Linked DNA regions of Alicycliphilus denitrificans K601. The main gene of each other region encodes a partner of the protein of the gene in region 2 in a complex. Links are inferred from orthologs where the notes say so. Each region holds a gene or a part of one and is shown on either strand. Other genes may lie near its edges.

Region 1 (3,990 bases), 3.3 Mb from region 2 along the record:
CGCGCTTGGACTCGTACCAGACGGTCTGCAGGAAATCGCGGCGCACCTCCCAGTCCGGCTTGCTGCGGCGCAGGCGGTCGCTCATGGCGCCCAGCCAGCGCAGGTAGACGAGCCGCGCCTCGGTGGTCACGAACAGCGGCTCGGGCGGCGCGAGATCGGCCACGGCGGAACTGAGCGCCGTGCGCACGGAATCGACGAGCGGCTCCTCGAGCTGTCCCCCCGCGTGCGCCGCGGCCGGCAGGCCCAGCCACGCGGCCGGGCCACCGGCCAGGGCCGCCAGACATGCGCGGCGTCGCACGCCGGCCGTCATGCCGCCACGCGCTCCTTCACGTGAGCGAGGATCTCCGCCACACCCACCTTGGTGGCGCCGGCGTCGCGGCGGTGCAGGTATTCCACCTGGCCTTCCTTGAGGCCCTTGTCGCCGATGGTGATGCGGTGCGGCACGCCGATCAGCTCCCAGTCGGCGAACATGGCGCCCGGGCGCTCCCCGCGGTCATCCAGGATCACATCGATCCCGCTGGCCAGCAGCTCGCCATGCAGCTTCTCGGCCACCGCCCTCACCTCCTCGCTGCGGTCCATGCCGATGGGGCAGATCACCACGGTGAACGGCGCGATCGCGTCGGGCCAGATGATGCCGCGCTCGTCGTGGTTCTGCTCGATGGCCGCCGCCGGCAGACGCGTGATACCGATGCCGTAGCAGCCCATCTCGAAGAAGGCCGGCTTGCCGTCCTCGCCCAGGAAGGTGGCGTTCATGGCCTTGGAATACTTGGTGCTCAGGTAGAACACGTGGCCCACCTCGATGCCGCGCTCGATGGCCAGCACCCCCTTGCCGTCGGGCGAGGGATCGCCCGCGACCACGTTGCGCAGGTCGGCCACGGCGTCGGGCTCGGGCAGGTCGCGACCCCAGTTCACGCCGGTGATGTGGAAGTCTTCCTCGTTGGCGCCACAGATCCAGTCGGCCATCAGCGCTACCTCGCGGTCGGCGACGACCTGGACCGGCTTGCGCAAGCCGATGGGGCCGAGATAGCCGGGCTTGGCGCCGAAGTGCGCCTCGATCTCGGTCACGGTGGCGAAGCGGAAGCCCTTGTCCAGCCCCGGCACCTTGGAGACCTTGATCTCGTTCATGTCATGGTCGCCACGCAGCAGCAGCAGCCAGACCTGGCTCTTGACGATCTCGCCGGCCTCGTTCGTCTCGTCGGTGGCCAGCACCAGCGACTTCACGGTGGTCTGGAGCGGCACGCCCAGCAGCTCGGCCACCTCGGCGCAGGTGGCCTTGCCCGGCGTCGGCGTCCTGGTCATGGGCGCAGCCGCGGCGGGACGCGGGCCGGCGGGCGCCAGGGCCTCGGCCTTTTCCATGTTGGCCGCGTAATCGCTCGCGGGGCAGTAGACGATGGCGTCCTCGCCCGTGGCTGCGATCACCTGGAACTCCTCGCTCAGGTCGCCGCCGATGGCGCCCGAATCGGCCGCCACCGCGCGGTAACGCAGGCCGAAGCGGTCGAAGATGCGCCGGTAGGCCTGGGCCATCGCCTGGTAGCTGGCCTTGGCGCCCGCCTGGTCGCGGTCGAAACTGTAGGCGTCCTTCATGATGAATTCGCGCCCGCGCATCAGTCCAAAGCGCGGGCGGCGCTCGTCGCGGAACTTGGTCTGGATCTGGTAGAGGTTCCTGGGCAGCTGCTTGTAGCTGCGCAGCTCCTGGCGCGCGATGTCAGTGACCACTTCCTCGCTCGTCGGCTGGATCACGAAGTCGCGCCCATGGCGGTCCTGGATGCGCAGCAGCTCGGGGCCCATCTTCTCGAAGCGCCCCGTCTCCTGCCACAGCTCGGCGGGCTGCACCACGGGCATGGTGCATTCCACGGCGCCCGCGCGGTTCATCTCCTCGCGCACGATCGCCTCCACCTTGCGGATGACGCGCAGACCCATGGGCATGTAGCTGTAGATGCCTGCCCCCAGCTTCTTGATGAGGCCGGCCCGCATCATGAGCTTGTGGCTGACGACCTCGGCATCGGCCGGAGCCTCTTTCAGGGTGGAAATGAAGAATTGGGAAGCTTTCATCGAACTTTTATCGGACGCGCGCGGCAACTGTGGGTGCTTCGCTTGCCGCGTACAGGGCAGCGTGCATAATGACCACAGTTTTAAAGAATCGGGGTTAGATTATGCTCGACCGGGACGGCTTCCGCCCAAACGTCGGCATCATCCTGCTCAACCAAAGAAACCAGGTATTCTGGGGCAAGCGCATACGCACCCACAGCTGGCAGTTCCCTCAAGGCGGCATAGACCGCGGAGAAAACCCGGAGCAGGCCATGTTCCGGGAACTGCACGAGGAGGTGGGCCTGCAGCCCAACCAGGTACGTGTGATTGCCCGCACCCGGGACTGGTTGCGCTACGAGGTGCCTGACCGGTACATCCGCCGCGATGCGCGCGGCCACTATCGCGGACAGAAACAGATCTGGTACCTGCTGCAACTGCTGGGCCACGACTGGGACCTGAACCTGCGCGCCACCGACCACCCCGAGTTCGACGCCTGGCGCTGGAACGACTACTGGGTGCCGCTGGACGTGGTGGTCGAGTTCAAGCGCGGCGTCTACGAAATGGCGCTCACCGAGCTGGCGCGCTTCCTGCCGCGCTACGACCAGCGCAACCGCTACCTGCGCAGCGGCATGCGCGCGCGCGATCCCGAAGGCGGCGGGCAGGCGCCCATGCAGCGCGCCGGCTCCCTGCTGGTCAAGCCCGGAATGGAGCTGCCGCCCGGGGCCAGTTTCGACCCCGACCCGCAAGGCGGCATGCCGGCGCCGCTGGCGGACGCCCCGCACGGCTCGCCACGCAAGTAGCGGGCGGCGGGGCCAGGCGCGGGTCAGTTGCCGGACACCACCATGTTGTCCCGGTGCACCATCTCCGGCTCAGCCGCATAGCCCAGCAGGCGCTCGAATTCGGACGAGGGCCTGCGGCACAGCAGGCGCGCCTCGGCGCTCGCGTAATTGGCCAGGCCGCGGGCGATCTCCGTGCCGCCAGCGTCGCGCACGGCGATCACGTCGCCACGCACGAAATCCCCCTCGACCGCGACCATGCCGATGGGCAGTAGGCTCTTGCCTTCATCGCGCAGCTTGGCAGCCGCGCCCGCATCCACGGTCACCGATCCGCGCAGCTGCAGGTGGTCCACCATCCACTGCTTGCGCGCCTGCTTCTTCTGCGTCTGCGCAACGAGCAGCGTGCCGATGGGTTCGCCCTGCGCCAGGCGCAGCAGCACGTCGGGCTCGCGCCCCCAGGCGATCACGGTGGATGCGCCCGAGCCCGCCGCCCGCCTCGCCGCCACGATCTTGGTGATCATGCCGCCCTTGCCGATGCTCGAACCCGCGCCGCCGGCCATCACCTCCAGCGCCGGGTCTCCCGCCTGCGCCTCGTGCACGAATTGGGCCCCAGGGTCGCGGCGCGGGTCGGCCGTGTACAGCCCCTTCTGGTCGGTCAGGATGACGAGGACGTCCGCCTCCACCAGGTTGGCCACCAGGGCGCCCAGGGTGTCGTTGTCGCCGAACTTGATCTCGTCCGTGACCACGGTGTCGTTTTCGTTGATCACCGGCACCACGCCCAGGCGCAGCAGGGTCAGCAGAGTGGAGCGGGCGTTGAGGTAGCGCTCGCGGTCGGCCAGGTCGGCGTGCGTGAGCAGCACCTGCGCGCTGCGCATGGCCTGCTCGCGCAGCTTGGTCTCGTACATCTGCGCCAGACCCATCTGCCCCACGGCGGCAGCGGCCTGCAGCTCGTGGATCTCGCTGGGGCGGGCGGACCAGCCCAGCCGCTTCATGCCCTCGGCGATGGCGCCGCTAGAGACCATGATGACCTCGCGCGGCTCGCCGCCCTCGCCGCGCACCAGGGCCGCGAGCTGCCGGCTCCACTCCCCGATGGCGACCTCGTCCAGGCCCCGCCCCTCATTGGTGACTAGGCTGGACCCCACTTTGACAACGATGCGACGCGCGTCGCGCAAGACACTGGAAACCA
Region 2 (4,098 bases):
CGATGCGCCGCTCCTGCGTGTAGACCGTCAGTCCGCTGGCGCCGGCGGGCAGCGGCGCTGCGCATTCGAGCGCGCGCAGGTGGCGGCGCAGCACGCGCGTGCCGGGCCGGTCGAGCTCGGCCGCGTGGCGTTCGGCGCGCAGGAATTCCTGCGCGTTGGCATTGGCGGGCCGGTGCAGCAGCAGGGTGACCGGGCGCAGGTCGAGCAGGTTGGCGTCGGGTGCCAGGGCCACGGCTTGCGTGGGCGCCACGCGCGCCGCAGGCTCCTCGACGACCCGGCCGTCCACCGATACCCAGCCGCCCTCGATGTACTGCTCGGCCGTGGCGCGCGAGCAGCCCAGCTGCTGCGCCACGCGCTTGGCCAGGCGCACGGCCTCGCCCGCGCCGGCTTCAGTCATTGCCCGGCTCCAGCATGCGGATGCGCTCCACGTGCGCGAGCAGCGATCGCTGCGCCACGGGCCACATGCGTGGCGGCACGTCGTCGTAGGCCAGGCGCACCCAGTCGTCCATGCTGCCTTCGGGCAGGGCCTGCATGGCGGCCAGCACCTTGGCCTCGCGCGCGAGGCGGTGGGCCTTCAGGCGCGCGATCGCGGCGCGCGCCTCGCCCAGCACGTAGCCGTGCGCGGGCAGGATGAATTCCACGCCGTGCACGGCGCACAAGGCGTCGAGCCGGTCCAGTGAATCCAGGTAGTCGGCCATGTTGCCGTCCGGCGGGTCGATGACCGTGGTGCTGCCGTTCAGGATGTGGTCGCCTGAGAAGAGCAGGCCGTCCTCGCGCAGCAGCAGGCACAGGTGGTTGGCCGCGTGGCCGGGGGTGTGCACCACCTCAAGAGTGTGGGTGATTCTGCCCTCCGGAGCTTGTCCGGTAAGCGCCAGGAGCTCTCCGCTTTGTAGCGCCCGGTCGGGCGTGAACTGGCTGGCCGCGCGCGCCGTGGGGGCCGAGGGCAGGCCCAGGATGGGCGGCTTGGGGCGCCCGTGCGCCGCCACCATGGCCTGCAGCGGCGCAGCGCCGGGCGAATGGTCGGCGTGCGAATGGGTGCACGCGATCATGCGGATATCGCCGCCCGCGGCGCGCCACAGCCGCTCCAGGTGCGCCAGGTCGGCCGGGCCGGGGTCGATGGCGATGTAGCCCGTGCCGGGGTCGCCCACCAGGTAGCTGTTGGTGCCGGGGCCGGTCATCACGCCGGGGTTGGGCGCGGTCAGGCGCTGCACGTTCCTGAGCAGGGGCACGGGCGTCTCGCTCTGCCAGTCCAGCGCATGCTCGCTGCGGCCCGTGGGCGTGACCAGGGCCAGCTCGCCGTAGGGCGGCTCGTGCTCCATGAAGCGCGCCTCCTTGCCCCCGAGCAGGCCCGAGCGCGGGCTGCTGACCCACAGGGGCTTCTCGCCCGCCACGGCGGCCAGCACGGCGTCCACGTCGGCGAACTGCGCCAGGCGCTGCAGCGTGCGTATGGTGGGGAAGATCATGAAGAACTGCCCCGCCTCGTGGCGCGCCAGCGCGTCGGCCGGGCGCACCCACACGGGCTCGAACTGCTCGGACTCGTCGGCCACCGGCTCCTGCCCCGCGGGCATGCGCGCCACGAGGAAGGGCACGGCGAAGCGCTTGGGCAGGTTGCGGTCGCCCGTCCAGTGCGCGAGCTGGTACACGGCGTCGGCCGCCAGGCGCAGGCCGCGCGCGGCGCATTGCGCGGCGAACGTGGTGCCGGGCGCCGGCTTGCGCTCCAGGGCGGCGATGTCGTCGGCGTCGGCCCAGCTGCCGTCGGCGCGGCGCGCGAGCAGCACGCCCAGCTCCTCGAAGCTCTCGCGGATCGCGGCCATGGCGTCGGTCAGGCGCGCGGCGTCCTGCGCCGGGCGGTGGTCGGCCAGGGCGTGGCTGGCGGGGTCGGCGTCCTGCGGCTCGATGCCGCCGCCGGGGAAAACGTAAGCGCCGGGCACGAAGCTGGCCTTGTCCGAGCGGCGCGTCATCAGCACCTCCAGCGCGCTCGCGCCGCCGGGCTGGGGCGCGTCGCGCAGCAGCAGCACTGTGGCTGCGTCCAAGGGGGTGGCGGGTTCGCGGTGGGGGTGGAGCTGTTGGTTCTGGCGTGGCATCGCCGCATTATCGGCAAGAGCGGCCCGCCAGGTGGCGGCGCCCGCCCGCATGCGTGCGCGGCGGATAATCGCGCCATGCAGATCCGCTTCACCAAGATGCAGGGCGCGGGCAACGACTTCGTGGTGCTCGACGAGACCCGGGAGCGCCTGGGCCTCACGCCCGCGCAGTACCGCTTCCTGGCCGACCGCCACTTCGGCGTGGGGGCCGACCAGATCCTCACCGTGCGCCCCTCGCCCGCCGAGGGCATCGACTTCGAATACCTGATCCACAACGCCGACGGCGGCCAGGTGCAGCAGTGCGGCAACGGCGCGCGCTGCTTCGCGCGCTACGTGCGCGACAAGGGGCTCACCGCCAAGGACCGGATCCGCGTGCAGACCATGGCCGGCGTGATCGCGCCCGAGCTCACCGCCGACGGGCGCGTGACGGTGGACATGGGCCGCCCGGTGCTCGACCCCGCGCGCCTGCCGTTCGACACCGCGGGCCTCGTGCCCGTGCCGCAGGGTTCTGTAAAAAAATGGCCTCTGGCGCTGGATGGACAAGCGCCGCAAGCTACCGTAATGATAGTGGCCGTGTCCATGGGCAACCCGCATGCCGTGCAACTGGTCGATGACGTGGACAGCGCCCCCGTGGCCCGCACCGGCCCGCTGATCGAGGGCCACCCGCGCTTCCCGCAGCGCGTGAACGCGGGCTACCTGCAGGTCGTGGGCCGCACCGAGGTGCGCCTGCGCGTGTACGAGCGCGGCGCGGGCGAGACCCTGGCCTGCGGTACGGGCGCCTGTGCGGCCGTGGTCGCGGGCATCGGCCTGGGCCTGCTCGACGCGCGCGTGGACGTGCATACGCGCGGCGGCCTGCTCACCATCGCCTGGGCCGGCGGGCTGCAAGACCCCGTGTTCATGACCGGCCCCGCCACCACCGTTTTCGAAGGCCAGATCGACATTCCCGAGACACCATGACCTCTTCCTCCTCCCCCGTTTCTCCCATCACCGAAGACGACATCGCGCATTTCCTGGTCAACACGCCGGGCTTCTTCGAGCGCCACGCCGAGCTGCTGGCCAGCGTCACCATCACCAGCCCGCACGGCCAGCGCGCCGTGAGCCTGCACGAGCGCCAGGCGGAGATGCTGCGCGAGAAGATCAAGGGCCTGGAGCACCGCGTCATGGACATGGTGCGCCACGGCCACGAGAACGCCGCCATCGCCGACAAGATCCACCAGTGGTCGCGCCGGCTGCTGGCCGAGCGCGACGCGGCCGCGCTGCCGCAGGCCGTGGAGCAGGGCATGCAGGCCCTGTTCGACGTGCCGCAGGTCGCACTGCGCCTGTGGGGCATGGCGCCCGGGCATGCCGGGCAGCCGTTCGCCCAGGGCGTGAGCGAGGACGTGCGCTCCTTCGCCTCGTCGCTGACCATGCCGTTCTGCGGCCCCAACCTGGGCTTCGAGGCCACGGCCTGGCTGGCGCAGACCGGCCAGGTGCAGTCGCTGGCCCTGCTGCCGCTGCGGCGCGGCGCCATCGACAGCGCCGAGCAGCCCGCCTTCGGCCTGCTGGTGCTGGGGTCGCCCGATCCGCACCGCTTCGAGGCCACCATGGGCACGGAATTCCTCGCGCGCATGGCCGAGCTGGCCAGCGCGGCACTGTCGCGGCTGCTTTGAAAAATGGGGCTGCCTACGCTTGCTGGCAGCAGGTTTCAGTATGTTTTCATGCTGGATCCGTTGATTGGTAAGCGCTAGCAGCTATGAAATCCGATGCAGCCTGAAACTCCGCAGCCCCCGCAACTGCCGCCCGAGGCGCTGCAGTACCTGGAGCACGTGCGCGTGGAAAAGCGCTTGGCCGCGCGCACGCTCACGCTCTACACGCTGGACCTGCAGCGGCTGGCGGCCTTTGCCGCGGACGCGGGGCTGCCGCTCCTGCGGCTCACTGGCGCGCACGTCCGCCGCTTCGTCGCGCAGATGCATGCGGCGGGGCGCAGCGGGCGCGGCATCGCGCTCATCCTCTCGGGCTGGCGCGGCTTCTACGCCTG

The links. Proteins that work in one complex are often made in the same cells at the same time.
Region 1: the proteins of dapF (region 2) and ALIDE2_RS04455 are in contact, whole or in part, in a solved structure (PDB 5YGU), measured with the Escherichia coli proteins. The link is inferred for Alicycliphilus denitrificans K601 from one-to-one orthologs.

Annotation. Positions count from the first base shown.
Region 1 is NC_015422.1:931,144-935,133, reverse strand. What follows is about bases 1,039-3,990. They hold ALIDE2_RS04455 (RNA pyrophosphohydrolase), read left to right. Parts: upstream 1,039-2,153; coding sequence 2,154-2,828; downstream 2,829-3,990. Other genes in these bases: proB (glutamate 5-kinase), read right to left, coding at 2,852-3,990; ALIDE2_RS04460 (proline--tRNA ligase), read right to left, coding at 1,039-2,052. Outside these bases: ALIDE2_RS04465 (lytic transglycosylase domain-containing protein), read right to left, coding at 1-310; more of ALIDE2_RS04460, read right to left, coding at 307-1,038. UniProt on the Escherichia coli protein: Master regulator of 5'-end-dependent mRNA decay.
Region 2 is NC_015422.1:4,261,594-4,265,691, reverse strand. The notes cover bases 1,261-4,098. They hold dapF (diaminopimelate epimerase), read left to right. Parts: upstream 1,261-2,159; coding sequence 2,160-3,038; downstream 3,039-4,098. Other genes in these bases: ALIDE2_RS20250 (tyrosine recombinase XerC), read left to right, coding at 3,824-4,098; ALIDE2_RS20255 (DUF484 family protein), read left to right, coding at 3,035-3,730; ALIDE2_RS20265 (MBL fold metallo-hydrolase), read right to left, coding at 1,261-2,084. In the rest of the region: ALIDE2_RS20270 (RNA pseudouridine synthase), read right to left, coding at 1-397; more of ALIDE2_RS20265, read right to left, coding at 390-1,260. UniProt on the Escherichia coli protein: Involved in the succinylase branch of the L-lysine biosynthesis and in the biosynthesis of the pentapeptide incorporated in the peptidoglycan moiety. Catalyzes the stereoinversion of LL-2,6-diaminopimelate (L,L-DAP) to meso-diaminopimelate (meso-DAP).